3 regions of the Citrobacter sp. U14242 genome follow, and region 2 is predicted to be linked to each of the others. Evidence: riboswitches for the same ligand, from Rfam matches in the RefSeq annotation. Region 2 holds a riboswitch; each other region holds the start of a gene.
What was found. A riboswitch is a leader RNA that binds a small molecule or an ion and turns the genes downstream of it on or off. The one in region 2 is predicted to bind cobalamin.
Positions count from the first base shown of each region.

Region 1: it holds a riboswitch for cobalamin, as region 2 does, so the genes downstream of both, btuB (TonB-dependent vitamin B12 receptor BtuB) here and ACLJXE_RS17215 (cobyrinate a,c-diamide synthase) in region 2, are expected to answer to the same signal.
Region 3: it holds a riboswitch for cobalamin, as region 2 does, so the genes downstream of both, ACLJXE_RS11015 (ABC transporter substrate-binding protein) here and ACLJXE_RS17215 (cobyrinate a,c-diamide synthase) in region 2, are expected to answer to the same signal.

Region 1 is NZ_JBKGLW010000014.1:122,173-133,026, forward strand. It holds gene ACLJXE_RS21120 (ABC transporter permease) at 1-330, shown strand, start outside; gene ACLJXE_RS21125 (L-ribulose-5-phosphate 3-epimerase) at 330-1,211, shown strand; gene ACLJXE_RS21130 (FGGY-family carbohydrate kinase) at 1,222-2,703, shown strand; gene oxyR (DNA-binding transcriptional regulator OxyR) at 2,960-3,877, shown strand; gene sthA (Si-specific NAD(P)(+) transhydrogenase) at 3,860-5,260, opposite strand; gene fabR (HTH-type transcriptional repressor FabR) at 5,452-6,087, shown strand; gene ACLJXE_RS21150 (YijD family membrane protein) at 6,103-6,462, shown strand; gene trmA (tRNA (uridine(54)-C5)-methyltransferase TrmA) at 6,542-7,642, opposite strand; cobalamin riboswitch at 7,758-7,955, shown strand; gene btuB (TonB-dependent vitamin B12 receptor BtuB) at 8,019-9,857, shown strand; gene murI (glutamate racemase) at 9,802-10,653, shown strand.
Region 2 is NZ_JBKGLW010000010.1:36,549-47,402, forward strand. It holds gene cbiD (cobalt-precorrin-5B (C(1))-methyltransferase CbiD) at 1-510, opposite strand, end outside; gene ACLJXE_RS17205 (cobalt-precorrin-8 methylmutase) at 507-1,139, opposite strand; gene cbiB (adenosylcobinamide-phosphate synthase CbiB) at 1,150-2,109, opposite strand; gene ACLJXE_RS17215 (cobyrinate a,c-diamide synthase) at 2,106-3,485, opposite strand; cobalamin riboswitch at 3,573-3,748, opposite strand; gene pocR (transcriptional regulator PocR) at 4,081-4,992, opposite strand; gene pduF (propanediol diffusion facilitator PduF) at 5,195-6,004, opposite strand; gene pduA (propanediol utilization microcompartment protein PduA) at 6,530-6,811, shown strand; gene pduB (propanediol utilization microcompartment protein PduB) at 6,811-7,623, shown strand; gene pduC (propanediol dehydratase large subunit PduC) at 7,642-9,306, shown strand; gene pduD (propanediol dehydratase medium subunit PduD) at 9,317-9,991, shown strand; gene pduE (propanediol dehydratase small subunit PduE) at 10,006-10,524, shown strand; gene ACLJXE_RS17255 (diol dehydratase reactivase subunit alpha) at 10,540-10,854, shown strand, end outside.
Region 3 is NZ_JBKGLW010000006.1:9,102-19,955, forward strand. It holds gene ychH (stress-induced protein YchH) at 1-44, shown strand, start outside; gene ACLJXE_RS10985 (cytochrome c1) at 91-900, opposite strand; gene ACLJXE_RS10990 (cytochrome b) at 905-2,077, opposite strand; gene petA (ubiquinol-cytochrome c reductase iron-sulfur subunit) at 2,079-2,630, opposite strand; gene ACLJXE_RS11000 (pseudoazurin) at 2,655-3,095, opposite strand; gene ACLJXE_RS11005 (ABC transporter ATP-binding protein) at 3,114-3,893, opposite strand; gene ACLJXE_RS11010 (FecCD family ABC transporter permease) at 3,890-4,954, opposite strand; gene ACLJXE_RS11015 (ABC transporter substrate-binding protein) at 5,020-6,072, opposite strand; cobalamin riboswitch at 6,283-6,513, opposite strand; gene ACLJXE_RS11020 (GNAT family N-acetyltransferase) at 6,756-7,271, opposite strand; gene dauA (C4-dicarboxylic acid transporter DauA) at 7,380-9,059, opposite strand; gene prs (ribose-phosphate diphosphokinase) at 9,184-10,131, opposite strand; gene ispE (4-(cytidine 5'-diphospho)-2-C-methyl-D-erythritol kinase) at 10,398-10,854, opposite strand, start outside.

The DNA.
Region 1 (10,854 bases), on a different contig from region 2:
ATGCTTGCCCGCTTCAATTCCGCTCGTATGGGGTATGGCGATTCTTATCTTCTGCTCACAGTACTGGCCATTGTTTTGGGCGGTACCGATCCGTTCGGTGGGGTAGGCAAAGTTGCTCATGTATTTTGCGCACTATTGGTGCTCCAGGTTATCGCTACCGGGCTTAGCCTGCTAGGTCTTAGCCTGCATTTTAATCTGGCAGTATGGGGGATTACATTGATTGCCGCACTGGCATTTAAGTTCTTCAAACAAAAATGGCAGGCACGGCGCGCCATGAATAACAGCCGGAAAGCGTTTCAACAACAATTGGCAACTCGTGAGGGAAGATAATGCGTAGCCACCCGTTAGGTATTTATGAAAAGGCCCTCCCCAGGAACACCAGTTGGGTCGAGAAGCTTGCACTGGCTAAATCATGCGGTTTTGATTTTGTTGAAATGTCGGTGGATGAGAGTGAGGACCGGCTGGCTCGCCTGGACTGGTCCCTTGCGGACCGTATGGAAATTATCAGCGCCATTCAGAAGACAGGGGTACGTATTCCAACCTTGTGCCTCTCTGCCCATCGACGCTTTCCGTTTGGCAGTCGCGATAGTGATACCCGACAGCAAGCGCGAATTATTATGCAAAAAGCGCTACGACTGGCGCAGGATCTGGGGATTAGAACCATCCAGCTTGCCGGTTATGACGTTTATTATGAGCCGCAAAATGATGAAACTATTGCCTGGTTTGAAGATGCGATGGCTTGGGCGGCTGAACAAGCTGCGGCCGCACAGGTTATGTGCGCTGTGGAAATTATGGATACACCTTTTATTAACTCCATCAGTAAATGGAAATTGCTGGATGCCAAAATTAATTCTCCATGGTTTGCCGTTTATCCTGATGTCGGCAATCTAACTGCATGGGGCAACGAGTTGGAGAGTGAACTGGCAAAAGGTATTGATCGGATTGCCGCAATCCATCTTAAAGACACATTTCCAGTGACACCGGATTCCCCAGGGCAGTTCCGCGATGTTCCCTTTGGTGAAGGTTGCGTAGATTTTATCAAATTATTCAAAATATTACGCCAACTTAACTATCGGGGAACCTTCTTGATAGAAATGTGGACGGAAAAATCTGCAGAGCCATTACTGGAAATTATTCACGCACGCCAGTGGATAGAGAGCAAGATGCAGGCGGCTGGATGGTATGACGAGCGGTCGCTTATCGCCGGATAAGGAGAATACGATGGACCATTACTATATGGGCATTGATTTGGGCGGCACGGTTACCAAAGTGGGGCTCTACACTGCCGAGGGTAAGGAAATCACTGTGGCCGCCCAGACCTTACCATTATTGAGTCCGCAGGCGGGGTTTTGTGAACGTGATATGACAGACCTCTGGATGACAACCTGTGAAGTTATCCGGCGAGCGTTGACAGAGAGCCATCTTTCAGCGGAACAGATTCGCGGGATTGGTTTTTCCTCACACGGTAAGGGGCTTTATCTGGTCGATAAGTCAGGGCACCCGGTACGCAATGGTATTGTGTCCTCTGATTCTCGGGCCCAGCCCCTGGTGACTGCCTGGAAGGCGCAGGATATCGATCGTTTGGCTTATCCACGCAGTTTCCAACAACTATGGCCTTCTCATCCGGTCGCGTTGTTGGGGTGGCTGAAGCAGCATGAGCCAGAGAATTACGCACGCACGGGCTATGTTTTGATGGCTCACGATTACATACGTTACTGCCTTACAGCTGAATTTACCTGTGAAGAAACCAATATTTCGGGTAGCCAGTTATTCAATCTGCAACGTAATGAATTCGATCCTGAATTGTTCTCGCTATTTGGCATTGAAGAGATGATGGGGTGTATGCCTAAGGTGATCGGCTCCGCCGATCTGGCAGGAGTCGTTACGACAGACGCTGCCGTATTGTGTGGATTAAAACCGGGAACGCCGGTCTTTGGCGGCGTCTTTGATGTTGTTGGCGCAGCAATGACCTCCGGAGTGTATGACAATACGCAACTCAGCGCTGTTGCTGGAACATGGTCTATTGCCACCCGCGTTTTTGATAACATCATTCCGGCAGAATATCCGTATGTGTGGGGGAAATTCAGTATCCCTGGGCAATACTTTGCCCATGAAGGAAGCCCTACTTCTGCCAGTAATTTGACCTGGTTTATTGATCGTTTTTTCCCCGATTTACTGGACGATCATGACACGCTCAACCAATGGGCGGCTCGTGGCTACGAGAAACAGGACTGTATTCTATTTTTCCCCTGGTTGTACGGTTCAAACTACTGCGATTCATTGAGTGGTGGATTTCTCGGGTTAGGAGGCCATCACGATGTTGCGGATATGGTTTACGCAATCTATCAGGGTGTCGTTTTTTCGCATTTATTGCATCAGGACAAATTGTTGCAGCTCTGTGACGGCACGGAATCAATTCGTTTTACCGGGGGGCCAACGCATTCGCGTATTTGGATGCAAATGTTTTGCGATGCCAGTAATTTGCCGATTGAGATTGTTGATATTGAACAGTCCGGTTGCCGGGCGGCTGCAATGTGTGCTGCCGTGGGAACCGGTGATTATTCAGGTTTTGAACAGGCGATTAAAGCGGCCCTGCCGCCAGTGATTCGCCTGGAGCCGGATGCGGCGAAACACCGTATGTTGCGGAGCCGATTCGAACGGTTCAAACGTGTCGCTGATGCACTGAGCACGGTAGCAACGTAACAACAGCACATAGTTGTATCCATCCAGCCTGGTATTAAGCCGGGCTTTTTTACGCAAAAAAAAAGCGGACCAGAGGTCCGCAAATGTTCACGTTGGCTTTAGTTATTTCGAGTATGAGAACGGACAGGCGCTTCAAGGGTTAAAGGGTACCGTTCCGTTTCTGTGGTGCATTATTAAACAGAAAGCTTGATAGGGATAATCGTTCGTTGCTATGCTACCTATCGCCATGAACTATCGTGGCGATGGAGGATGAATAATGAATATTCGTGATCTTGAATACCTGGTGGCGCTAGCCGAGCATCGTCACTTCCGGCGAGCGGCGGACTCCTGCCACGTCAGCCAGCCAACGCTTAGCGGACAAATCCGCAAACTGGAAGATGAGCTTGGCGTTATGCTGCTGGAGCGTACGAGTCGTAAAGTACTGTTCACTCAGGCAGGTTTACTGCTGGTGGATCAGGCGCGTACCGTGCTGCGCGAGGTCAAAGTGCTCAAGGAAATGGCAAGTCAACAAGGCGAGACAATGTCTGGCCCGCTGCACATTGGTTTGATCCCGACAGTGGGGCCATACCTGTTGCCGCATATTATCCCTATGTTGCACCAGACCTTCCCGAAACTGGAAATGTACCTGCATGAAGCGCAGACGCATCAGCTGCTGGCGCAACTGGATAGCGGTAAGCTCGACTGCGTAATCCTGGCGTTGGTCAAGGAAAGTGAGGCGTTCATTGAAGTGCCGCTGTTTGATGAGCCTATGATGCTGGCGATCTATGAAGATCACCCATGGGCAAACCGTGACTGTGTGCCGATGTCAGATTTAGCAGGTGAAAAACTGCTGATGCTGGAAGATGGGCACTGTCTGCGCGATCAGGCGATGGGCTTCTGCTTTGAAGCAGGTGCTGATGAAGACACCCATTTCCGGGCAACCAGTCTGGAAACGCTGCGCAATATGGTTGCGGCAGGTAGTGGCATTACCTTACTGCCTGCACTAGCCGTTCCGCCAGAGCGTAAGCGTGATGGTGTGGTCTATCTGCCGTGCATTAAGCCGGAACCGCGCCGTACTATTGGCCTGGTGTACCGTCCGGGTTCGCCGTTACGCAGCCGTTATGAACAGCTGGCAGAGGCCATCCGTGGGGCAATGGATGGCCATTTCGACAACGCGTTAAAACAGGCGGTTTAAGCCGTTTAGCGCGGCTACCCGATAGGCTTCTGCCATGGTTGGGTAGTTAAAGGTGGTGTTAACGAAGTACTCGATGGTGTTACCACCACCTTTTTGCTCCATGATCGCCTGACCGATATGAATAATTTCGGCTGCGCGTTCCCCAAAGCAATGGATCCCCAAAATCTCTTTGGTTTCGCGATGGAACAAAATCTTCAGCGTTCCGACACTCATCCCGACGATTTGTGCGCGAGCCAGATGTTTAAACTGGGCGCGACCGACTTCGTATGGGACTTTCATTGCCGTTAGCTGCTGTTCGGTTTTACCGACGGAGCTGATTTCAGGAATGGTATAAATTCCGGTCGGAATATCTTCGATCAGGTGCGCGGTAGCTTCACCTTTAACCAGTGCCTGAGCGGCGATACGTCCCTGATCGTAGGCTGCGGAGGCCAGGCTTGGGTAACCGATCACATCGCCAACGGCATACACATGCGGCAGTGCGGTCTGATACATGCTATTTACTTTTAGCTGCCCGCGACTGTCCGTTTTCAGACCAATATTCTCCAGCGCTAACGAATCGGTGTTACCGGTACGACCGTTGGCGTATAGCAGGCAATCGGCTTTCAGTTTTTTACCGGATTTCAGGTGCATGATGACGCCGTCATCGCAGCCTTCAATCTGCTCATACTCTTCGTTATGGCGAATAACCACGCCACTGTTCCAGAAGTGATAAGAGAGCGAATCGGACATCTCCTGATCGAGGAATGCCAGCAGACGATCGCGGGTGTTGATTAAATCAACTTTTACGTCCATCCCTCTGAAGATCGATGCATATTCGCAGCCAATCACGCCTGCGCCATAAATAAGAACATGACGAGGTTCGTGATGCAGGCTGAGGATAGAATCACTGTCGTAAACGCGCGGGTGCGAAAAATCGACGTCAGTCGGGTGGTAGGGGCGCGAGCCGCAGGCAATCACAAACTTATCTGCGGTGAGTGTTTCCACTGTACCGTCGTGACATTCCAGAGCAATGGTGTGTTCGTCAACGAAACGGGCATTTCCCTGCAGAATTTCACAGTGGTTACGTTCGTAAAAACCTTGCCGCATACGCGTTTGCTGATTAATGACGTTATCAGCATGGTTGAGAATATCGGCGAAAGAAGAACGAAGAAGTCGGGAATGGTCGCTGTAAAGTGGGTTCTGATTGAATTCGATAATACGGCTGACTGCGTGGCGGAGCGCTTTCGACGGGATTGTGCCCCAATGGGTACAGCCTCCGCCGACGTTATGATAGCGCTCAATAACCGCGACGCGCGCTCCTTGCTTAACCAGACCCATCGCAGCGCCTTCGCCGCCGGGACCGGAACCTATTACTATTGCATCGTAATCGTAGGAATGTGACATGGTCAGGCTTACCTGTTCTTATACATAAAAGCAACAGAATAGTAACATCGTTGTTGGGATAACCCAATTATCGTTGTGCTTTTTTGCGAAGTCGAAGCACAAACTGCGCGTAAACAATCATTCACAAAGCCATGCCAACCGCCTAATCTCTGGTATAGTGCCAGCAAGGTATGTGGAAGGATTCAGACATCGTGATGGGCGTTAGAGCGCAACAAAAAGAGAAAACCCGGCGTTCGCTGGTCGAAGCCGCATTTAGTCAACTCAGCGCTGAGCGTAGTTTTGCCAGCCTAAGTTTACGAGAAGTTGCTCGTGAAGCGGGCATTGCGCCAACCTCGTTTTATCGCCATTTCCGCGATGTGGATGAGCTCGGCCTGACGATGGTGGATGAGAGTGGTCTGATGCTGCGCCAGTTGATGCGTCAGGCACGTCAGCGTATCGCCAAAGGCGGTAGTGTGATCCGTACCTCGGTCTCAACATTTATGGAGTTCATCGGCAACAATCCCAACGCCTTCCGTTTATTATTGCGCGAGCGTTCGGGCACCTCTGCAGCGTTTCGTGCAGCGGTTGCGCGTGAAATTCAGCACTTCATTGCGGAACTTGCGGACTATCTGGAACTCGAAAACCATATGCCTCGCGCGTTTACTGAAGCGCAAGCCGAAGCCATGGTAACGATTGTGTTCAGTGCCGGGGCAGAAGCACTGGATGTTGGCGCTGAACAGCGTCGGCAACTGGAAGAGCGGTTGGTATTGCAACTGCGCATGATCGCAAAAGGCGCATTTTACTGGTACCGCCGTGAACAAGAGAAGATGACGCACCACTCCGAGTAACGAGAAGGACGAGCAATGAAACAGTCAGGTCAAGATAAAGGTACGCTGCTGCTGGCGCTGGTTGCCGGCTTATCGATCAATGGCACATTCGCGGCGCTGTTTAGCTCCATTGTGCCATTCTCTGTATTCCCGATTATTTCGCTGGTGTTGACGGTTTATTGTCTGCATCAACGTTACCAGAATCGCACCATGCCTGTGGGGCTACCGGGCCTGGCTGCAGCCTGTTTTATTCTCGGTGTTCTGCTGTACAGCACCGTTGTACGTGCTGAATATCCGGATATTGGCTCTAACTTCTTCCCGGCGGTACTGTCGGTGATTCTGGTGTTCTGGATCGGCTTTAAAGTGCGTAACCGTAAGCAGGAAATCGCGGAATAAGATTTGTAGGCCGGGCAAGCAAAGCGCGCCCGGCACAGCGCCGGATGGCAGCGTAACCGCCTATCCGGTCTACAAAAAGTTATTTCGCGGTCAGTAATACGCCGCACTCCATATGGTGCGTATACGGGAACTGATCGAACAGCGCCAGACGTGAGACAGTATGCGTCTGGATTAATGTTTCCAGGTTCTTACACAGCGTCTCCGGGTTGCAGGAGATGTACAGAATCCGCGGATACGCCTGCACCATTTTCTCCGTTTCGCTGTCCAGTCCGCTGCGCGGTGGGTCAACGAAAATGGTTTCACACTGGTAACTCTTCAGATCGATGCCCTGCAAACGGTTGAATTCGCGAACACCGTTCATTGCCTGCGTAAACTCTTCGGCTGCCATACGGATAATTTGTACATTATCAATATGGTTAGCTGCGATGTTGTACTGGGCTGCAGCAACGGACGGCTTGGCGATTTCGGTGGCCAGTACGCGGTTGAAGTTCTGCGCCAGCGCTAATGAAAAGTTGCCATTACCGCAGTACAGCTCCAGCAGATCGCCCTTTGAACCTTTGGTGACATCAATCGCCCATTCCAGCATCTGAATGTTCATCGCAGCATTCGGTTGCGTGAAACTGTTCTCAACCTGGCGGTAGATAATCTCTTTGCCCGCGACAGGTAAACGTTCGTCGATATAATCCTGATCCAACTCGATTTTAGTTTTGGTCGCCCGGCCGATCAGGTGCACATTCAGGTTTTGCGCCCGTAGCGCATCCCGCAGCGCTTCGGCTTCCTGGCGCCACTCATTATCCAGTTTTTTATGGTACAGCATGGATATCACTGCCTGATCGCTCAGGGTGGTAAGGTAATCGATCTGGAACAGTTTGTGACGCAGGACGTGGTTGTTGCGTACACCTTCAATCATTGCCGTCATCAGCGTATTGATAAGCTCACTGGCCGCCGGAAAGCTGTCGACACGAATACGGTTTTTCGTTTGGCTGTCGAACATGATGTGGTACAGGTCGTCCCCGTCATGCCACAGACGGAACTCGGCACGCATACGGTAATGGCTAACCGGTGAGCGGAACACTTCCGGAGCCTTTGTAAAAAATGGCGTCATTAAGTTCTGCAGACGCACCACTTTTTCAGCTAGCTGTGCGTCGTACTGTTCTGTCGGAAGGTGTTCGGGGGTCATGATGCGTCCTGAAAAATAAAAGTACGCGGGGATTGTAGGGATTGCTCATCAGATGTCCAGTTATTGATGATTTACGATATTGTGATATCCGGTCTGGACAGTAGGTTGTAACAAACTGTAGCATCCGTTTTCCGGTCCTGTGAGTTAAAAGGGAATCCAGTGTGAATCTGGAGCTGACGCGCAGCGGTAAGGAAAGGTGAAATGAGAGCGTAAAGCAGACACTGCCTGTGGGTGGGAAGTCTTCATTTCTTTTTATTCGGTATCCAGAATAACCTTCCAAGCCCGAAGACCTGCCGGCTAACGTCGCATCTGGTTTTCACTATCGCGTACTATCGGTGGACCTGCGGCATCCTTCTTATATTGTGGATGCTTTACAATGATTAAAAAATCGTTGCTGTTGACGGCGCTTTCCGTTGCGGCATCTTCTGGTTGGGCGCAGGATGCTAGCCCAGATACTCTCGTCGTTACTGCCAACCGTTTTCAGCAGCCTCTAAGTGCAGTACTTGCACCCATCACCGTCGTTACACGTCAGGACATCGATCGCTGGCAATCTACCTCGGTAAACGATGTACTGCGTCGTTTGCCTGGTGTTGATATCGCACAAAGTGGCGGCATGGGGCAAAACTCGTCTATTTTTATTCGCGGCACTAACGCCAGCCATGTTCTGGTTTTGATAGATGGTGTGCGTCTTAATTTAGCGGGAGTTAGCGGCTCAGCCGATCTTAGCCAGTTCCCGGTATCGCTGGTGCAACGTATTGAGTATATCCGCGGGCCGCGTTCCGCTATATATGGTTCGGATGCGATTGGCGGCGTGGTGAATATCATTACTACGCGTGAAAAACCAGGGACGGAATTGACCGCTGGCGTGGGAAGCAATGGGTATCAGAATTACGATATCTCAACCCAACAACAGCTTGGCGAAAATACGCGTGTCACGTTGATGGGCGATTATGCCTACACCAAAGGCTTCGATGTCGTGGCCTACGGTAGCACTGGCGCACAGGCTCAACCGGATAAAGACGGTTTCTTAAGCAAGACGCTGTATGGCGCACTGGAGCACAACTTCTCCGAGACATGGAGCGGGTTCGTTCGTGGTTATGGTTATGATAACCGCACAGATTATGACTCGTATTATTCTCCTGGCTCGGCTCTACTGGATACCCGACAGCTTTATAGCCAGAGCTGGGACGCTGGGTTACGTTTTAATGGCGAGCTTATTCAGTCACAACTGGTTTCGAGCTACAGCCACAGTAAAGACTACAACTATGATCCGAACTATGGCCGCTATGATTCCTCGGCCACGCTGGATGATATGAAGCAATATAATGTTCAGTGGTCAAACAGCATAGTTGTTGGCCACGGTAATATTGGTGCAGGTGTGGACTGGCAAAAGCAAACTACGGAGCCAGGCACTGGGTATGTTACGGACGGTTACGACCAACGTAATACTGGACTCTATTTAACGGGATTGCAGCAGCTTGGTGACTTCACCTTCGAAGGTGCAGCACGTAGTGATGACAACTCCGAGTTTGGTCGTCATGGTACATGGCAAACCAGTGCCGGATGGGAGTTTATCGAAGGCTATCGTTTCATTGCCTCTTATGGCACATCTTACAAAGCGCCAAATCTGGGTCAGTTGCATGGCTATTACGGCAATGCAAACCTTGATCCCGAAGAGAGTAAGCAGTGGGAAGGGGCGTTTGAAGGGTTAACATCAGGTGTTAACTGGCGCGTGTCGGGGTATCGCAACGATATCGATGACATGATCGACTACAACACCCACACTCAGAAGTACTACAACGAAGGCAAAGCGCGTATTAAAGGTATCGAAGCGACTGCAAACTTCGACACCGGGCCGTTGGCGCATACGCTTAGCTACGACTACGTGGATTCGCGTAATGCGATTACCAACGAGCCATTGGCTCGGCGTTCTAAACAGCAGGTGAAATACCAACTCGACTGGCAGGTCTATGATTTTGACTGGGGCCTGACATATCACTATCTGGGGACGCGATACGATACGGACTACGTTACTTATCAACCGGTAAAAATGGGCGGTGTGAGTTTGTGGGATCTGGCAGTGTCATATCCGATCACCTCACAGCTGACAGTTCGTGGTAAAATCGCCAACCTGTTCGATAAAGATTACGAGACAGTTTATGGCTACCCAACTGCAGGACGGGAATACACCTTGTCTGGCAGCTACACCTTCTGATTCACGTCCCACCGTGCTGGTGTTTGATTCCGGCGTCGGTGGGTTGTCGGTCTACAATGAGATCCGGAATCTCCTGCCGGATCTCCACTATATATATGCTTTCGATAACGTCGCCTTTCCTTATGGTGAGAAAAGCGAAGAGTTTATTGTGGAGCGTGTTGTTGAGATTGTTACCGCAGTTCAGCAACGCTACCCCCTCGCACTTGCGGTTATCGCATGCAATACCGCCAGCACGGTGTCACTCCCCGCATTACGTGAAAAGTTCGCTTTTCCGGTTGTCGGTGTGGTGCCCGCGATTAAACCCGCGGCGCGCCTCACGGCGAATGGTATTGTAGGACTGCTGGCGACGCGCGCGACGGTGAAACGCTCGTACACACACGAATTGATAGCACGGTTTGCTAACGAGTGTCAGATAGCGATGTTGGGATCCGCTGAGTTGGTGGAACTGGCAGAAGCGAAGCTGCACGGTGAGCCCGTCTCGCTGGAAGAACTGCGCCGTATTCTGCGACCGTGGCTGCGGATGTCGGAACCCCCTGATACGGTGGTCCTTGGATGCACCCATTTCCCTCTATTACAGGAAGAGCTATTACAAGTCCTCCCGGAAGGGACGCGACTGGTGGATTCCGGTGCAGCGATTGCGCGTCGAACGGCCTGGCTATTAGAACACGAAGCGCCAGATGCAAAATCAGCCGATGAGAATGTGGCATTCTGCACGGCCATGACCACAGAGGCTGAACAATTATTGCCAGTGTTGCAGCGCTATGGCTTCAAAACGCTCGAAAAACTGGCGATTTAGTCTGTTTTGGTGAAAAAGTACGCACTCGGAAAATTATTTTAAATTTCCCCTTGTCAGCCTGAAATAACTCCCTATAATGCGCCTCCACTGACACGGAACAACGGATTACACGCCGCCGGGTCAGCGGAGTTCTACTAAGAATCTCGTAGAGAAAAGCAAAAATAAATGCTTGACTCTGAATGAGGAAAACGTAATATACGG
Region 2 (10,854 bases):
GCGCGAGTTGTAGGTTTTTTGCGCCCTTTCTTCACCTTCAGGCGCAAAAATCTCAATTTTTGCCCCGCGATTTGGTCCAATCGCTTCACGTACTGCGGACTCAATGGTCTGACGAGGTGTCCGGTTAATCGCCGAACTGCCCACCGGCAAACCAATCCCTTTACGGGTCACCGTACCAACACCCTCACCGCCCTGTAAGACAATGTCTTTGCTATCGTCTAACGTCACGCGGGCAAAGATCAGCATCCCATGCGTGGCGTCCACGTCATCACCACCGTCTTTGCGGATGGCGGCAATCGCCTGCTGCCCTTCGATATGCGGTGACTCCACGTTCAGGCATAACGTCACCCCGGAAGGCGTCACAATGGAAACCTGATGGATCAGATGCTGGCGCAGCACCATCAACGCAGCGACTTTTGCCGCCGCCGTCGCACACGATCCCGTGGTGTACCCTTTACGCAGCGCTTTACCGTTGTGCCACACTGGCGTATCGAAGGACTGGTCGCTCATCGCGCCCCCTGCATGTGATAAAGCATGGCGTTGACGATAGCGGCAGCGACGTTGCTGCCACCTTTGCGACCTAATGCGGCAATGGCGGGCAGATGACTTTGTGTCAGTGCATCTTTCGACTCCGCCGCGCCAACAAATCCTACCGGTACGCCAACCACACCGCTGACGGCTGCATCATGTTCCAACAGTCGGAACAACGCGGTTGGCGCGTTGCCAAAGACAAACAGTTTTTCGCCCTCTTCCTTCACGGCAATGTCGACTGCAGCCATTGAACGAGTGATCCCCTGTTCTTTTGCTGCCCGTACCACACGTGGATCGCTGATGTAACAGCGGCATTCGCCACCGAATTTTGCCAGCAGGGTTTTGTTGATCCCGGAAAGCGCCATCGTGGTATCGGTATAAATCACGCTCGGGCGACTCAATGCAGCGCAAAACTGTTCCAGTACACCGCTGGAAAACCACAGAATGTCCAGCCAGTCAAAATCCGCGGTTGTGTGGATCACCCGCTTGATGATGGCTTCATGCAACGGACTGGCAAACTGATAATCCGGGCGAGTTTCACTGATAATCTCGCCAATGATGTCGAAACTTTTGGCCTCAATCGCTTGAGGTTGCTGGATATAGTGCATTTTGTTGTCCTCAGGCGACACCGACCCACAGCCAGCGCAGCGCAATAAACAGCGCCAGTGCCAGGGTCGATGCTACCCACATCAATCGAATCGTTTGGGAAATGTCGTCTACAGAAATGTCTCGTTGTTGATCGCCAATCCACGGTTTCTCAACGCGCTCGCCGAAGTAGTCATTAGGCCCCCCCAGACGAATACCTAATGCCCCTGCCACGGCAGCTTCCGACCATGCGCAGTTTGGGCTGCTATGGTTGTAGCGATCACGCCAGCCAATCTGCAAAGCACGTGCGCCGTCCTGGCGGCATAAAAACGCCGCCACACCCAGCAGCAACCAGCTCAGTCTTGCCGGAATAAAATTAGCGACATCGTCCAGACGGGCGCTAACCATGCCGATAGCACGGTATTTTTCATGTTTGTACCCCACCATTGAATCGAGGGTATTCACCGCTTTGTAGGCCATCGCCAGCGGCGCACCACCCAGTAAGAGGAAGAACAGTGGCGCGATGATGCCGTCAACGGTGTTTTCCGCCACAGTTTCCACCACGGCGCGGTTAATCTGTTTTGGTTGCAGCTGCGAGGTATCACGTCCCACAATCCAGGAGAGTTTTTCCCGACTTTCGGCAAGATTATTGGCACGCAATGGACGCTCGACATCCAGCGCAGCATTCGCCAGACAACGCCCTGCCAGCACGGTAAAGATCATCCACACCTCTACGCCCCATCCCAGCCACGGGTGAATAGAACTCGCCAGCGTCAACACCCCCCAGGAAACGCCCCATGTCACACCGACCACCACGATCCACATCACGGCACCACCGATTCTCAGCGTGCTATCACTATGGCAATAACGCCGAATGACTCGCTGGATTGCGGAGATAAGGTTGCCGATCCAGCGCACCGGGTGAGGCCAGTTCTGCGGATCGCCGATGATAAAATCCAGCAGCCAGGCAACGCACCATGCAAGTATCGTCATAGCGTGTTCCTCGCAGCGGCCAGCCAGTGATTGAGCATTTCGGGGCGCTGGGCAAAATGAACGTGCAGATAACTGGCGAAGGTATTTCCGACCTGCCATCCGCCTGACCAGGCCTGCAGCGTTTTGCCATCACGCACCTTGCGGCAATTCATCACTGCCGGGATTTCAGGGGTAAAATCGGAATAGTGGAATTCATGTCCGCGCAGGACTTCACCGGCCGTTGCCAGCAATGTTTGCTGCGTGGCTTGCGCCTCGCAGTAGCCAAACCGGGTCAGCCGTTTGCCCATTTTGCTGTGGCCGGGAATGATGTCCGCCATCGGCCAGATATCGCCATTGCTATCTTCCAGAGAGCTACCGAGGTACATCAGACCACCACACTCAGCATAAATAGCGACGCCACGCTGATGCGCTGCTCGCAATTGCTCCAGCATGGTGACATTACGGGCCAGGGCCGCAGCATGCAGTTCCGGATACCCACCGCCTAACCAAATCATCTGACAGTCTGGTAAACAGGTATCATGCAGCGGGCTAAAACGAACAATATTGAGGCCCGTACGCGCCAGTAACGTCATGTTATCCGGGTAATAAAAGTTGAACGCCTCGTCATCAGCAACGGCCAGCGTTAATCCTGCACCTGCGTCTGCAGCAGGCAGTGCGGGCCATTGACCGACAGGAAGGTTGTCTAACATGCTTAAGTTCAGCAGCGCGTCGATATCCAGCGTCTGTTCCAGCGTCGCGGCAAAATCCTGCCATGGCTGCTGGTTGATAACTGACTCACGAGCGGTAACCAGACCCAGATGACGCTCCGGGAGTGCGACGCCCTCCATGCGGGGAACATAGCCCAATACAGGCACGGAGCAATAACGCTCAATCGCAACTTTGAGTAGCTGGTAATGTGTTTCGCTGTTGACCCGATTAACAATCACGCCTGCAATGTTCAGACTGGGATCAAAATGCTGAAACCCCATCACCGTGGCAGCTATCGAAGTGGAAACCGCTTTGCCATCAACCAGCAAGATGACCGGGCAACCCAACTGTTTCGCCATCGCCGCAGTACTGCAGTAATCAGGGTCCGTTCCATAGCCGTCATACAACCCCATAACGCCTTCGATAACGGCAATATCCGCGTGCTGCATCTGCTCGCAAAATAAGGCATTCAGTGTAGAGGTGGGTAGCATGAAGCTATCAAGATTGCGGGAAGCCGTGCCGCACACCGCGGTGTGCCAGCCGGTATCAAGGTAATCAGGACCGACTTTGCATGGCTGGACGCGTAACCCGCGCTTTTTCATCAGGCTCAACAAGCCCAGCGTCACCGTGGTTTTGCCACAGCCGCTACCGGTACCTGCAAGAACAAACGCGTGAAAACTGGCCGCCATACCCTGATCCTGTTCAGGGTGGTAGGGGTGTATAGATACCCAGTCTCTCGACTGTATGCATCTGCGCAACCCACTTCCCACCGAAGTTGTTGGTAGTCACCGACAGGCAGGTCTTCTGGCTTAGCGTCGTCCTCGCCCGCCCTTCCCAATCTTGCGATCAGTGGTCTATACGGGGTCGTCAGCATCACAGCAGCGGGGGCTGCGGGGGATTCTCACCCCCTTCCCTACCACAAATGTGGCAAACCTGTCAGTTCAAGAGCCGATTTAATTTGGCTCTGTGTCTTGAGGCAAATTCACGACCTCATGACAATAATTCAAATTAATATCTTGCCGGGTACATTCAACCAATGTTATGGCCTCACCCCGTTTATTCACATGTTCATTTTTTGAATGAAAGCGTCATTAAAGAATAAAGAAAGTCTTTCACACAGACACTGTATCTCATCACAAAAATAAAAACTGGTGCAGTTTATCCCTCAAATACTATTATTTTGTTGCGCTATGACAATTTATTGACTGCTGTAGTTATTTTTCATTTTATAATGACTGACATAGCGTACGATATCAAAAATCGGCAATAGCAAATTATTGCTATTTAAGCTGTATCTTCAGATGAGATGACATTTATTTGCTGACGGAAAGCCTGCGGCGTAACCTGGTACGTTTGACGGAAAACTTTGCAAAAATAACTGGTTTGTGAGAAGCCTAAATTTCGCGCAATACTGGCAATGCTCCAGTCGCTATGACAAAGCAACTCTTTGGCACTCGCCATTCGCTGTTGATTTACCCATGCGTTAAATCCTATCCCCTGATATTTTTTGAACAATTTGCTGAAATAGTAAGGACTGAGATAAACGTGAGAGGCAACATCCTCCAGACGAAGCTCGTCTGATAAATGCGCATCAATATAACGCAAGGCTTTCTTCATTTTACTGTCATGAGGGTTCGGACTACGATTAGCCCGCACCGGCTCTGATTGTTGCGGATTGTCTTTGATTACGACGAAATTCAGTTGTTTTTTAAGACAATTTTCTACAATGAGCTTCAGCAAATCAGCTGAGGCAATAACCCGCGAATAGTCCATTTCCGGTACATTACGAAATTCACTCACCAGTTCGGGATCGGCTTGCCAACGGTCGTCCACGTTCAGAATATCCACCAGCCCCACGTCATTACTTAAGCGCACCTGACCACATAAGACAAACCCTACCAGATGTCCCGCAATGACCAGCGGAATAGAGAAGTCGGTAAGTCCGGCATGGCAGCGATAAATGCAGGGTTGATCGGATTTTGAAGCTTCCAGCCCCCCACAGCGATCGCTCATACGACATCGCGTACTATGTTGAGGATGCTGGCGCATCAACTGGCAAAAAGGAGTGAAATTAAAAAGCTCAGAAATTTCATCACCGTGAATATTGACAACCACAACAGCCAGACTGGTGGCCTGCGCAAAATCCTGTGCGATTTTATTAATGAGTTCTGAGTTCAGGGCGCTCGCAGAAATCATGATAAAACCTCTCAGTTAATTTATTGTTATAAATAAAACATATCATTTACACTCGCTTTTCATCTCGCTATCCAAAGCAATGATAAAAGGCGTATTCGAACATAACAAAAGTCTCCCATTCTTGGGAGACTTTTTAAGCGGTTCAGGAAACCTGATCACGAAAACAGTTATCACATTTCAAAAATAAACATTTTCCGTGAAGCTAACGCTCCTTTTCCTCAAGCTTACAGCTATTACACGGTAAGTTTTTGCCAATAAAGTAACGATAAATTGCCGCCCCCGCACAAGCACCAATGACAGGTGCCACGATCGGGACAATAAAGTAAGGAATATCACGCCCCCCAGTCATCGCGACATCCCCCCAGCCCGCCATCCATGCGAACAATTTAGGTCCAAAATCACGAGCCGGATTCATGGCGAATCCGGTAAGCGGCCCGGTAGATGCCCCAAGAACAGCAACCAGAATACCGATCAGTAGCGGTGCTAACGGCCCCCGGGGAATCCCATTGCCATCATCGGTGAGCGCCATGATCATCCCCATCAGAATGGAGGTAATCACAACTTCCACCAGTGCAGCCTGCCAGACGCTGAGTGCGGCGGCAGGATAAGTACTAAATATGCTGGCAAGCTGCAGACTTTCGAGGCTCCCCCGCACCATATGGTGGACGGTTTCATACTCGATAAACAAACTGCCATACAATAAATAGGCGAGCAGAGCGCCACCAAAGGCACCAGCCACCTGAGCAATAGAGTAAGGCAACACTTTACGACCAGGAAAACAGGCAAACAGCCACAGTGCTATGGTGATGGCGGGATTGAGATGCGCACCCGAGATCCCTGCTGTCAGATAGACTGCCAGTGAGATCCCCAGCCCCCATATAATGCAGATCTCCCACAACCCTAAACTGGCACCGGCTACTTTCAGGGCGCTCAGGCATCCAATGCCAAAAAACAAAAATAATCCGGTACCCAAAAACTCGGCAATACATTGCGCTTTTAGTGAATCGTTCATTGTGACACCTTCTAAGCAGAGTTCGTGTCTTTACCAGCGGTCTCCTTGCTGGCTCGTAGAATACTTCGAGACTTACTATAAAAAGCGATGTCGGCAAATTGTTGGCAACCTGAGGGCGGTATGTACGTCAAAATCGTGTTGTGATAGCAAATTCTTGTCATCACCTTTATAAAAACATGCCGACTAATGGAGTGAAACCTTATTAAAAGCATATTTATAAAATAATAAAATATTGCTCATGGCAGATTTTCATTTTCAAACAACCATCACAATTTCATTTTCATCGCATAGCAAATGATATTTATATTGTCACCTTTAAAAGTGTAAATATGGAATTAACAAAACCAATTTGTCATATTAACAATATTTTATAACCCATTAAAAAACAATGCATTACGATAGATCATGGCAATTTTATATCACCATATCCTCACTATTTTTTCACTCACACTTTCAAGTCAGCCATTCTTTTTCCTCGCTTCTTTTTATAGTCATGAAAATCGGGACAACCCAGGCGAGGTCTTTATGCAACAAGAAGCGTTAGGAATGGTAGAAACCAAAGGCTTAACTGCAGCCATAGAGGCCGCAGACGCAATGGTGAAATCAGCCAATGTGATGCTGGTCGGCTACGAAAAAATTGGTTCAGGGCTGGTAACAGTCATTGTTCGCGGTGATGTAGGCGCGGTTAAAGCAGCAACAGATGCCGGTGCCGCCGCCGCACGCAACGTGGGAGAAGTGAAAGCCGTACATGTGATCCCACGCCCTCACACCGATGTCGAAAAAATCTTACCGAAGGGAATTAGCTAATGAGCAGCAATGAGCTGGTTGAACAGATCATGGCGCAGGTGATTGCTCGTGTGGCAACGCCAGAACAACAAGCTACCCCTGAAAATACTCACCCAACACGAGAAACGGCTATGGCAGAGAAGAGCTGCAGTTTAACGGAATTTGTCGGTACTGCGATTGGCGACACCGTCGGTCTGGTAATCGCCAACGTAGACAGTGCCCTACTGGACGCGATGAAACTTGAAAAACGCTATCGCTCCATCGGTATCCTCGGCGCGCGCACAGGCGCAGGCCCACACATCATGGCCGCCGATGAAGCGGTAAAAGCCACAAACACTGAAGTCGTGAGTATTGAGCTTCCTCGTGATACCAAAGGCGGCGCAGGTCACGGCTCGCTGATTATCTTAGGCGGTAACGACGTTTCTGACGTGAAGCGCGGGATTGAAGTTGCGCTGAAAGAACTGGATCGCACCTTTGGCGATGTATATGCCAACGAAGCCGGACACATCGAAATGCAATACACGGCGCGCGCCAGCTACGCGCTGGAAAAAGCCTTTGGTGCGCCAATTGGTCGTGCCTGTGGCGTTATCGTCGGTGCCCCGGCCTCCGTTGGTGTACTGATGGCCGATACAGCGCTGAAATCCGCCAATGTTGAAGTGGTGGCCTACAGTTCCCCCGCGCATGGCACCAGTTTCAGCAACGAAGCCATTCTGGTCATTTCCGGTGACTCTGGGGCTGTGCGTCAGGCCGTCATCTCAGCCCGTGAAATCGGTAAAACCGTGCTGGCGACCCTCGGCTCAGAACCCAAAAACGACCGTCCGTCCTATATCTGATATCAGTGAGGCTGATTCATGAGATCGAAAAGATTTGAAGCACTGGCGAAACGCCCTGTGAATCAGGACGGCTTCGTTAAGGAGTGGATCGAAGAAGGCTTCATTGCGATGGAAAGCCCGAACGACCCTAAGCCGTCGATTAAAATCGTCAACGGTATGGTCACTGAACTGGACGGCAAATCCGTCAGTGAATTTGATCTGATTGACCACTTCATCGCGCGCTACGGCATTAACCTGGCACGCGCTGAAGAGGTGATGGCGATGGACTCGGTTAAACTCGCCAATATGCTTTGCGACCCCAACGTCAAGCGTATGGACATTGTTCCTCTGACCACTGCAATGACGCCAGCGAAAATTGTGGAAGTGGTTTCGCACATGAACGTCGTTGAGATGATGATGGCAATGCAGAAAATGCGTGCCCGCCGTACCCCATCTCAACAAGCGCACGTGACTAACGTCAAAGACAACCCGGTACAGATTGCCGCCGATGCAGCAGAAGGTGCCTGGCGTGGCTTTGATGAGCAGGAAACGACCGTTGCTGTTGCACGTTACGCGCCGTTTAACGCGATTGCTCTGCTGGTAGGTTCGCAGGTTGGACGCCCTGGTGTGTTAACTCAGTGTTCCCTGGAAGAAGCCACCGAACTGAAACTCGGCATGTTGGGCCACACCTGTTATGCAGAAACCATCTCCGTCTACGGTACTGAACCCGTCTTTACAGACGGTGACGACACGCCATGGTCAAAAGGTTTTCTGGCCTCTTCTTACGCCTCACGCGGCCTGAAAATGCGCTTTACTTCTGGCTCCGGTTCAGAAGTTCAGATGGGCTACGCCGAAGGCAAATCGATGCTTTATCTGGAAGCACGCTGCATTTACATCACCAAGGCGGCTGGCGTTCAGGGTTTGCAAAACGGTTCCGTAAGTTGCATTGGCGTACCTTCAGCCGTGCCATCAGGCATTCGTGCTGTGCTGGCAGAAAACCTGATCTGTTCGTCACTGGATCTGGAGTGCGCCTCCAGCAATGACCAGACCTTTACCCACTCCGATATGCGTCGTACTGCTCGTCTGCTGATGCAATTCTTGCCGGGTACAGATTTCATTTCTTCTGGATATTCCGCTGTTCCGAACTACGACAACATGTTCGCTGGTTCCAACGAGGATGCCGAAGATTTTGACGATTACAACGTCATCCAGCGTGATCTGAAAGTAGACGGTGGTCTGCGTCCGGTTCGGGAAGAAGACGTTATCGCCATTCGCAATAAAGCGGCTCGTGCGCTGCAGGCCGTATTTGCCGGAATGGGGTTACCGCCAATCACCGACGAAGAAGTCGAAGCCGCGACTTACGCCCACGGTTCGAAAGATATGCCAGAGCGTAACATTGTTGAAGACATCAAATTTGCGCAAGAGATCATCAATAAAAACCGTAACGGCCTGGAAGTGGTGAAAGCCCTTGCCCAGGGTGGGTTTACCGATGTTGCTCAAGACATGCTCAACATCCAAAAAGCCAAGTTAACCGGAGACTATCTGCATACCTCCGCCATTATCGTCGGCGACGGACAAGTGCTTTCCGCAGTGAATGACGTCAACGATTATGCCGGTCCGGCAACAGGTTATCGCCTGCAAGGCGAACGCTGGGAGGAAATTAAAAACATCCCTGGCGCACTTGATCCCAACGAGCTTGGCTAAGGGGTGAACAATGGAAATCAATGAAAAACTGCTGCGTCAGATAATTGAGGATGTGCTGGCTGAAATGCAGACCAGCGATAAACCCGTCTCTTTTCGCGCATCGACCGCAACCAGTGCACCACAGGCTGCAACGGTACAGGGCGACGGCTTTCTGACCGAAATTGGCGAAGCCAAACAAGGTCAGCAGCAGGACGAAGTCATTATTGCCGTAGGTCCGGCGTTTGGCCTCTCACAAACTGTCAATATCGTCGGTATTCCGCACAAAAATATTTTGCGCGAAGTGATAGCCGGTATTGAAGAAGAGGGAATTAAAGCACGCGTGATCCGTTGCTTTAAATCTTCCGACGTGGCGTTTGTAGCCGTGGAAGGTAACCGCCTGAGTGGTTCCGGGATCTCAATTGGCATCCAGTCCAAAGGCACAACGGTTATCCACCAGCAAGGGTTACCACCGCTTTCTAACCTGGAATTGTTCCCACAGGCACCGTTGCTGACGCTGGAAACCTACCGTCAGATTGGTAAGAACGCCGCGCGTTATGCCAAGCGTGAGTCTCCGCAACCGGTCCCGACGCTGAATGACCAAATGGCGCGTCCGAAGTATCAGGCGAAATCAGCCATTTTGCACATTAAAGAGACCAAATACGTCGTAACAGGCAAAAACCCGCAGGAACTGCGCGTGGCGCTTTGATAAAGGATAACTCCATGAATACCGACGCAATTGAATCGATGGTTCGGGATGTGTTGAGCCGGATGAATAGCCTGCAAGGAGAAACACCCTCTCCCATTACGGCGGCAGCTCCGGCACATACCGCAAAAGTCACGGATTACCCCCTGGCGAATAAGCATCCTGAGTGGGTCAAAACCGCAACCAACAAAACGCTGGATGACTTCACGCTCGAAAATGTTTTGAGCAATAAAGTGACCGCGCAGGATATGCGTATCACACCTGAAACGCTGCGTATTCAGGCGGACATCGCCAAAGACGCCGGCCGTGACAGACTGGCGATGAACTTCGAACGCGCAGCCGAACTGACTGCTGTACCTGACGACCGCATTCTTGAGATCTACAACGCGCTACGTCCTTATCGCTCAACGAAAGACGAGTTGATGGCCATCGCCGACGATCTGGAGAATCGCTATCAGGCGAAGATCTGTGCCGCGTTCGTTCGTGAAGCAGCAGCGTTGTATGTAGAGCGTAAGAAACTTAAAGGCGACGACTAACGTCAGGGTGAAACGATGCGATATATAGCTGGCATTGATATAGGCAACTCATCAACGGAAGTCGCACTGGCAACCCTGGATGAGACTGGCGCGCTAAGCATTTCCGGCAGCGCACTGGCGGAAACCACCGGAATTAAAGGCACATTGCGTAATGTGTTTGGTATTCAGGAGGCACTTGCACAGGCGGCAAAAACTGCCGGAATTAATGTCAGCGATATTTCGCTCATCCGTATTAACGAAGCCACACCGGTTATCGGTGACGTGGCGATGGAAACCATCACCGAAACCATCATCACAGAATCCACCATGATCGGTCATAACCCCAAAACG
Region 3 (10,854 bases), on a different contig from region 2:
ACGACAAACGCTGCCGTCGTAATGATAGCCAACGCCACAGCTAAGTGCTGACATAATCTGCAGACCAGCCAGCGTTTCGCTGACTGGTCGTTAGTTTTTCTCGTTGCTGCGCGAGCGGGATCGCATGCGCTGTAACAGTGCTAATAGCGTCAGCATAATCACCAGATATCCCATAACGACCGTTCCCTGATGTTTTCTGCTCTCAAGCTGCGGGTCAGCGGCCCACGCCAGAAACGCGGTGACATCTCGTGCGTACTGTTCTTCCGTTTGGGGAGCATGCGTTTGCATAGCCCAGGTGATGTCATTGTCAGCCAGCGGTTTGGGCATATTAATCATCCTGCCAGGGAAAAAACGGTTGGTTTTCATCTCCGGGTCATCGGTTGCATACCCGGTCAGCAGCGCATAAACGTAATCAGCGCCTTGCTCGGTGTAGGGGGTGAACGCATCCAGTAAAAATCGCGGAAACCCACGGTCGTAAGTTCGCGCTCGAACGATATAGCTCAGGTCAACCGGTAGCGCGCCATTATTCAGGTATTTTGCTTCCTGTTCATTCAGATAAGGTGACGCGAAAATATCGTTCAGATTGCCTTCCCGTTCGCCGGGTTGGCCGTCGTCTTCAATTGTCGCGAAGACGTAGCCGCTGGCCAGTGTTTTGGCTTCCGCCTCACTGAGTTGCGGCCCTCCTGCTTTAGTCAACGTTTTGAAAGTGAGATATTTCATACCGTGACAGGCCCGGCATTTCTCTTCATATACCTGCAGCCCGCGTCGCAGTTGTTCGCTATCGTGTTTACCGTTCACGCCGCTAAACGACCATGTCTGCGCGGTGGGGCGCTGTGCGTAAATCGCGTTGCTAAAGAAAAGAGCCAGAGTCAGAGTTACAGTGGTTAAAAATCGCGCCATGATGTCAGTCCTGTCGCTCCAGTAAACGTCGGCACGGCAGCACAAGCAGAAACCATGCAAAATAAATAAATGTTGAAAGCTGAGACGCCGCGCGTGTCCAGCCATCGTCATCGCTAAAACCATCAACTAAGTCCGGTCCGACCAATGCTTTTGAGCCCAACCAGCCCAGAAAGAGCGCATTGGCGACCCAAAGCCAAAAAATGGCTTTAACCAGCCGACTGTTATTGCGAAACCGTGCGTGTGACGTATCCAGCCAGGGAAGAAAATAGAAAATTAGTACCGCAGCGCACATCGCAGTGATGCCTGCCAGTTCATTGGGGAAGCAGCGCAGAATGGAGAAGAAAGGCAGGAAGTACCATTCAGGCGCGACAATTGCCGGTGTGAGTGTTGGGTCTGCCGGGATAAAGTTATCGGCGCTGCTGAGATAGTGCGGCGCGAAAAACAGAAACCAGGCAAACAGCATTAAAAAGAGGGTGAGTTTGATAGTATCGTTTTCGGTGATGCGAAAATCGAACAACAAACGCCGGGACTCTTTGGGCGAAAATGTTTTCTTCCGTGCGTGGGCAAAAGCCGACTGGACGGTACGGATGTGCCATATCGTGACCACGACAATGGCGAAGGGGATGATAAAGTGAAGGACATAAAAACGGCCTAATGTCGGCGTGCCGGGCATATAGCCACCGACCAAAAAGGTATATAGCGTATCGCCAATAAACGGTACTGCCCGGGCGAAACTGGTGATGACCGTAGCGGCCCAGTAGCTTTTTTGCCCCCAAATCAGGCTATAGCCGAGAAACGCGGTAATCATCAACAGCACATACAGCGTCACGCTGATTGCCCACATCTTCAGATAGGGTTTGCGGTAGACGTTGTAATACATTGCCCGGAAAATATGCAGATAACAGGCGAAGAAAAAAAGCGATGCGCCAATAGCATGCAGATTGCGCACCAACTCACCGTGTCTGACTGCACGCAGAATATGAACAATAGAGTCAAAAGCGGAGCCCGCTGTAGGCACATAGAACATAGCCAGCACAACACCGGAGAGCATTTGCACGCCCAGCATGACCAGCAATATGAGACCGACAGCAAAGATCCACACGCCAGCGACTGAGCGGGGGACTGGAAGACGAAACTGCAGGTGATACCAGGGGGGGGACGGATAAGCGGATTTCATCTCAGGCATCCTTCGTACCAATATGCAGACTCAGGCCGTCAGCCGACACGCTAAAGTCAGGGATGGCCAGATTCGCTGTGGCCGGGCCTCGCGTTACACGCCCGGAGGTATCAAACTCGGAACCATGACACGGGCAGACCCAGCCCTGTCCGTTGGGGTTGGCATAGGGGACACAACCAGCATGTGGGCAGTAACCTTGTACGACCAGCCACTGTGGATGTGCCGCTGCCACCCGCTCGCTATCCGCTTGTGGATCGGCCAGTAAACGCAGATCAGCTTGCCGCGCCGCGGCGATCTCCTCCGCCGTGCGGTGGCGAATCAGGATCAGTTTTCCCTGCCAGATACGTTTCACCGTCTGGCCTGCCGTTACGCCAGCGAGGGAGACATCAACAGGTTCATTTTCCGCCACAGTTTTATCATCCGGACCCAGCGCGGAAATAAGTGGCCAGACGGCGGCGGTCACGCCCGCTGCGCCGACAAATGTCGTCAGCTTGCACAGGCAATCGCGTCGCTGAGTTTGGATTGTTTCGCTAAGCGTTTTTTTATCCACCACCGTTATTCTCCCTTTATGACGGCGTTACTGTTTATCGATGCGGGTATAAATTTCCTGAAAACGCTTATCGGCAAGACCAGGGGCTTTGAACGCGCGGTAGCTGTCGGGTAAAACGGCGTCGCCGACTTTAATCAGCATGATCATGCCCTGCGCGTAGTGCGGTGAACATTTGATACCGTAGAAACCTGCATTGTCGTATTTCACTTCAATTTCTTCATCGATTTTGCCGATAAAACCGGGGTATCCGGCGGGAGAGAGTTCGGCAATTGATGCGGCATTGTGGCTCTTATGTTTGCGGATAAACTTCACGCTATCACCTGGCTGGATCGCCAGATAGTCCGGCTCATAAACCATCGGGCCGCCTGTACCGCGGTTTTTCATCAGCACTTCGTAGGTTTGTGCAAAAGCTGTCGAGGTGAAGGCTAACAGGCATAAGATTTGCAAAATTTGCTTAACACGTTTCATTGCGGTTCCTTTCGGTGTTTACGCGGGGCGTTGGTAACGGATAAAACAGTTCGCTTCGTCGGGGGCGTGTTCGACAATCGCGTCGATCCCAAACCAGCTATTAAGATTTTCACGGGTAAAAATGGCGGCAGGACGTCCCTGCATCGCCAGCTGTCCGGCCTTCATCACCATGATGCGATCGCAGAACATCGCCGCATGATTCAGGTCGTGTAGGGCGGCGATGACGGTGAGTTTTTCACGTTTAACCAGATTGAGCAGGCCAATCTGATGCTGGATATCAAGATGGTTTGTCGGCTCATCCATCAGCAGTACCTGCGGCTGTTGTGCCAGCGCTCTGGCGATGTGCAGACGTTGACGCTCTCCGCCGGAGAAGGTATGCCAGCAGCGATGCTGCATGTTTTGTAGGGAGACTTTCTCCAGCATCGTCTGCACAATGTCGTCGTCTTTCCTCGACCACGGCGACAGCAGGCTCAGCCATGGCGTGCGACCAAGCGAAACCGCCTGAATGGCGGTGAGACGCTCGCTGGTTTCAGCCTGTTGTTCAACCAGTGCCACCTTTTGCGCCAGATGGCGGCGTGAATAGCGACGAATATCCTGATGATTTAGCGTGACGTGCCCGGAAGAGGGTTTCAGTAAACCTGCCAGGAGCGAAATCAGCGACGTTTTCCCGGAACCATTGGGGCCGATAATGCCGACAAACTCGCCGCGCGATACCTGAAAAGAGACATCATTGACGATGGCTTTGCCTTTGACCTCCCAGTAGAGATGCTGGGCGTTTATCACAGGATTAGCGGTCATTTCCCCGGATTCCCTCGTATCAAAATGATGGCAAATGCCGGTGCGCCGACCAGTGCGGTAATCACGCCGATCGGCAGGACCTGTCCTGGAAGTAAGGTGCGTGAAATAACATCCGCGACGATAAGGAAAATGGCGCCAATAAGTGCGCTGACGGGCAGTAGGCGATGGTGCTGATTTCCCACCAGTAATCGCGCAGCATGGGGAATGACCAGTCCGACAAAGCCAATGGCGCCGACGATTGACACCATGATGGCCGTCATCCCTGTCACGGTGGCAATCAGTACGCCACGGGTGCGTTTAACGGGAATGCCCAGCGATGCCGCCGATTCCGCGCCAAACGAGAAAGCATCCAGATGGCGGGCGTAGCAAAAGCAAACGACAATGCCAATCAGCGCAGTAGGGATTGCCAGCACGACATCCGGCCAGCGTACCCCGCTGAGATTGCCCAGCAGCCAGAACATGATGCCCCGAGCCTGTTCGGCATTGGCTGAACGCGTAATGATGAGTGAGGTAATGGCATTGAACAACTGCGAACTGGCAATCCCGGCGAGAATGATTTGCGTGGTGGCCGAGCCGCTTTTGCCCCTTGCCGCCATCGCCAATAGCGCGACAAACAGAAATGCCGTCAGCGCGCCAATAAACGCGCCAAGCGACATGGAAATGATCCCTGCGCCAAGTCCGGTCAGGGCGATGAGCACCGCACCCGTTGAGGCTCCGGCAGAAATACCCAGCAGGTAAGGTTCGGCCAGCGCATTGCGCAGCAGCGACTGGAGAACCACGCCTGAAATCGCCAGACAGGCTCCGCAGCAGGCGGAAACCAGCGCACGGGTCAGGCGGTAGTTCCAGATAATCCCGGCATCAAGCGCATCTACCGCATACTGTGTATCAAACAAGCGGTTTGCCAGCGTATGGCTGACATGTTGCCACGGGATAACCGTCTCACCGATTGAAATGCCCGCCAGAAGGACGCCGCACATCACCATGCTGACCCACAGCGTGTGGAATAGCGTCCGGCTGGCAAGCTGGCTCATGGCATGACGCGTCCTGCGTAATTCGCTCATTGTTTACGACTTCCCGGAGTACGAAAAGGCGCTATGCCCGCATAAGGCATAACGCGCGACGAGAGTTAGTGAGTCGTCTGAGGGTGCGCCAGGCCATATTGCACCAGCGCATCGGCGAGTTTTTCCAGCCCGTCAATGGTTCTGATACCCGCGTTCATGGTCTGCACGTCGATTACCGGCAGGTGGTTTTCTTTCACTGCCGGGATCAGCCGGGTAACAGGATCGGACGTGAGGTATTCCATTTTGACTTTCCAGTCATCGGCCGGGAAGCGGCGACGGCCCATCTCGCCGAGGACGATGACCGATGGGTTGGCTTTGGCAATGGTTTCCCAACCTACTGTTGGCCACTCCTCGGCAGAATCAATGACATTTTTCACCCCAAGAGATTGCGCTATCCACGCCGCGGGGCCAAATTTCCCGGCGACATAGGGATCAAGCTGCAGGTCAGCGCTGGAGAACCAAAAGACGGCAGATACCGGGTTGTCCATACCGGCAATTTTAGCTTTCGCGGCGGCTTCACGTGCTTTCAGGCTGGCAATCAGTTCATCGCCTTTGTCCTGTACATCAAAAATTTTCGCCAGGTCAGCAATTTCCTGATAGACCATGGCAATATCAAACATGCTCTTACGCACGCCGTCACCGCCGTCTTCGTTGTCTTTGGCGCAATCGGCCGGGGCGGTATAAACCGGAACGTGTAATTCGCTAAATTGTTCGTAAGAGGCAACTGTGCCCGCAGGGCCAATCTGCCATTCAAACTGACTGGCCACCAGATCCGGTTTTTTCGCAATAATCCCTTCGAAACTCGGGATGTTTTGCGCAATGACCGCAATCTTGTCATTCGCCGCTTTGTACTGTTCAGATACCGGGCTAAACCACAGTGATGTCCCAACAACACGATCGGCCAGACCCAGGGAATAGAGAATTTCAGTACTGTTTTGTCCAACGGTAGTCACGCGTTTTGGCGCATGATTAAAGGTAATATCCCTGCCACAGTTTTTGATCGTTAGTGGATATTCTGTTTTAGCCGCAGAAGCCATATTGCTGGTCAGGAAGAGTGCTGCGCCAGTCAGTGCCAGAAGTGAAAGTTTGCAATAAGCAGAAGTTATTTTTGCGTGCATTAGCGTTGTCCCGTTCATGCCAGAATCTGAACGTCTGGTCATGGTTCATTTCGTTCCATAAATTCGGGACAGGCACATGACGATAGATGACATCTAATCGTGAACGGCGGGCAAGATAATATGAATATAAAACATATTGTTGCCAATTTGTTCAGAAATTATATTATTCATTCGTCAAATAAATCACCCCATGGACCATCCCGTCCACTCAATGTATACAACCTTGACAGCAGGTCTCCTGGCTCGCGGCAATCTGAATATCGGCCTTCCCATAAATGCGTTCTTTACAGTGACCTGTCGTGGATAATCCACGACACAGTGATATTCAGTTTCCGCTTACAGTTGCGGGGGCAGCTATGGCATAAGATTAAAATAATCCGCACCATATTCCGTTTCAAAATGATAAATAGATTCTGAAATACTGTCGGTGGGGACTCTATCGGTATCGAATAGCCCCGTCAACCGCTTGAATAAGTAGGGGTGATGCCACTTTCAGTTTTTAATTCAATGAAATCAATCTGTTGCTTTTGTACTTATGACATTAATTATGTGAAAAGCACAAATGTCGATAAACTAAATGAGAATTGTTTGATGTTGATCAATTAATGTTTTCTTTGCCGAACTGAGCACGATTAATAACGAATTTTATCGTGATATTTAATTATTTGCGCGATGTCACATTTTTATTGATATTTTTCCATGTGCACGATTTGCTGTTCGCCACCTTCATCAAAATAGACGGTAAAGTGATTTCGCAACCAAAATTGATAGCCACCAGGTAAAAAATGGTGGGTGTGCAGATAGCGTGTTTTATATTGTTGTCGGTCACAAAATTGTTCCGCCAGCAGGACAAGTTGGCTGCCTATGCCTTGCCGACGATATTCCTGTGCGACATAGCAGCGACAAATTTCTGCGGTTGAGGATAATTGATAGCGTCCACGCAGTGCCGGTATTCGGTCATCGTACTGGCAGACCGCCAGCGTAGCGATAAGTTGCTGTCGGTTATTCCATGCGCCGAGCAACAGATTTCGCGGCTGATGGAGGTAGTGTGAGCGCAGATTTAATACATCTGCATGCGGTTCAGGTTCCGGTCGGTTAGCGTTAAAATAGAGATTTAAATGGTGGATAATAAACGACTGAACGGCCGAAATATCAGCCTCAGTTATTTCACGGAATATAAATGCAGTATCAGCGTTCATCGTTGCAGATATCATCAGAACCAGGGAAACTGGATAATAGCAACTCAGACACGTTTACAGAAGAGAAGTGTTACCGGCAAGCCTTCGCAAGCCGGTAACATAGTATGATTAAATATCTGCCAGTGCGGCATCGCGGTTCGGGAAGAACGTCAGACGACCAGGGATGGGTTGGATACCCGCGCGCGCCATGGTGCGTAGCGGCTGGAACTCCAGGTTACTGATACGCAACTCACAACCTTCCGGCAGGCGTTTAACAAAACGCTGGAAGGCGTCCAGACCGCCTGCATCCAGTACCGGTACTGCGTCCCATTTCAGTACCACAATGCGTTTTCCTTCGAGGCGAGATTCGAGATCGGTAAAGAGTCCCTCTGCTGCGGCAAAGAAAAGTGGGCCAATAACGCGCAGTACCAGTACATCGTCTGGTACGTCTACGTTGACCGGTGCCAGACGCGTCATGCGCGCAATACGGCGCATAAACAGCAGGGAGGCAAGTACGATACCGACACTGATAGCGATAACCATATCGAACAGCACCGTCAAAGACATACACATCAGCATGACGATGATGTCGTCTTTCGGCGCGTGGCGCAGCAGATCCACAACTTTATGTGCTTCACTCATGTTCCACGCCACCATCAACAGCAGGGCAGCCATTGCCGAAAGGGGTAGCCAGGAGAGCAACGGGGCCAGCACCAGCAGTGCAAGGATCACCAGAATCGCGTGAATGACCGCAGAAATTGGCGACGTTGCGCCGGCACGAACGTTAGCCGCTGAACGGGCAATCGCGGCGGTGGCGGTAATACCACCAAAGAACGGGGCGACAATATTACCCAGGCCCTGACCAATCAGTTCACTATTGGCTTTATGCTTCGTCCCTGTCATTCCATCGAGCACGACGGCACACAGCAGGGATTCAATCGCCCCCAGCATCGCCATCGAGAAGGCGGCAGGTAGCAGCGCCTGTAATGAGCTCCAGCTTAGCGTAAAGTTTGATTCTGGCATATTCCACGGTAATACCAGTTGGGGTAGCAACTGCGGAATACCGTTACCTTGCGAACCATCGGCCAGTATGTAGTGAAACTGGGAACCGATAGTAGCGACATGCCCACCGCTCAGGTTAACAATACCCATTACCGCACAGCCTGCCAGCAGCGCCGGAAGGTGGCCAGGCAGACGGATCCCCAGCCGTGGCCAGAAAATCAGGATCCCCAGCGTGACTACGCCAATGGCGGCGTCGCCGAAGTTGATGGTTGGCAATGCCATAAACAGTGCACCGACCTTCTGCAGGTAGTGCTCCGGGACATGGGCCATCTGTAAACCAAGAAAATCTTTAATCTGCATGGTACCGATGGTAATACCAATACCCGATGTAAAGCCTAACGTGACTGACACGGGAATATATTCGATCAGGCGGCCAAAGCGAGCGAGGCCGAAAAGGATCAGGAATATCCCGGACATTAGCGTGGCGACCAGCAGGCCTGCCAGCCCAAACTGTTGCGATACCGGATACAAAATCACCACGAAGGCGGCGGTAGGGCCTGATACGCTAAAGCGTGAGCCCCCGGTGAGGGCGATAACAATCCCAGCCACGGCCGAGGTGTACAGGCCGTACTGTGGTGCAACGCCACTACCGATTGCCAGTGCCATTGCCAGCGGAATCGCAATGATCCCAACGGTTATCCCGGCGATCAGATCACGTGTAAAACGTGAGGCGGTATACTTTTCTTTCCAACAAGCGTCGATGAGGGCGCGGAAAGGCATCACATGTGAGGAAAATAATTTATTCACAATAATGTTTCATCCATGAGCGCATCATCTGTCAACTAAATGGCAGGTGAAGGAGGCATAAGTCATACAAATAAGTGTTACAGATAAAAAAACCCGCCGCAGCGGGTTTTTGAGCCGGGCTCGATTAATGCTCGAACATGGCAGAGATGGATTCTTCGTTGCTGATACGACGAATCGCTTCGGCCAGCATACCCGACAGGGTCAACGTACGCACGTTCGGCAGTGCTTTGATTTCGTCGGTCAGTGGAATGGTGTCACAGACAACGACTTCATCAATTACTGAGTTGCGCAGGTTGTTTGCCGCATTACCTGAGAAGATCGGGTGAGTTGCATAAGCAAATACGCGTTTGGCACCACGTTCTTTCAGCGCTTCAGCTGCTTTACACAGCGTACCGCCAGTATCGATCATGTCATCAACCAGCACGCAGTCACGACCTGCAACGTCACCAATGATGTGCATCACCTGAGAAACGTTCGCACGTGGGCGACGTTTATCGATGATAGCCATATCGGTATCGTTCAGCAGCTTAGCGATAGCGCGGGCACGCACGACGCCACCGATGTCCGGAGAAACCACAATCGGGTTGTCCAGATTCAGCTGCAGCATGTCTTCTAACAGAATCGGGCTACCGAATACGTTATCAACCGGCACATCAAAGAATCCCTGGATCTGTTCAGCATGCAGGTCAACGGTGAGGACGCGGTCAACGCCAACGCTGGACAGGAAGTCCGCGACGACTTTAGCGGTAATCGGTACACGAGCAGAACGTACGCGACGATCCTGACGTGCATAGCCGAAGTAAGGGATAACGGCGGTGATACGGCCTGCGGAAGCACGGCGCAGCGCATCAACCATAACGACCAATTCCATCAGGTTGTCGTTAGTAGGGGCACAAGTGGACTGGATGATGAAAATATCACCACCGCGTACATTTTCATTAATTTGTACGCTGACTTCGCCGTCGCTAAAGCGACCTACAGCGGCGTCGCCGAGTGAAGTGTACAGGCGGTTGGCAATACGTTGTGCTAGTTCCGGGGTGGCGTTACCAGCAAAAAGCTTCATATCAGGCACGAGAAGAACCTCAGGCATGCGTCCATTGGTGGAAAGAATCTGCCGAAAACTGTGCGGGCCAGGCAGTATCCTCTCCAGGCGGTGTATTAAAGAGCGCGATGCAACGTCTGGAACGGGGTGACGTTGTCACCGCAACTCAGCTTGCCCGGCTTACTCGTCATCATTCACGTTTCATGTGCGCTGGCATCAATTTCTCACACCAGTCACATACTTTTGTACGTGTCTGGCGATTCGTCATCTCGCCATCTTCCTGAAACCCAAATGATTTAGAGTAGCGCTCTGTGCAATGGGGAGAGGTTGACACCTTTCGCCACAAAGCCTTTGAGCCAATCCGGGGCTTGCTCAAGCACCTGGCGAGCACGGGACTCAGTGTCAAATTCAGCAAAGACACAAGCCCCTGTACCAGTCAGGCGCGACGGCGCGTATTCTAACAGCCAGGAAAGCGCCGCATCAACCTCGCGAAAACGTTTTCTTGCGATAACCTCGCAATCATTGCCGAATTCACATTTTAGTAACGTTTCTATTGACCTTTTTGGCGTGTTACGGGGGAGGTCAGGATCTTTAAAAATCACCGGCGTTGGAATGCTGACTCCTGGATGAGCGATCAGGTACCACTTTTCTGCTGGATTGACCGGCGTCAGGACTTCTCCTACGCCTTCAGCAAAGGCTGCGTGACCGCGTACGAATACCGGTACGTCGGCACCCAGCGTTAAGCCCATTACC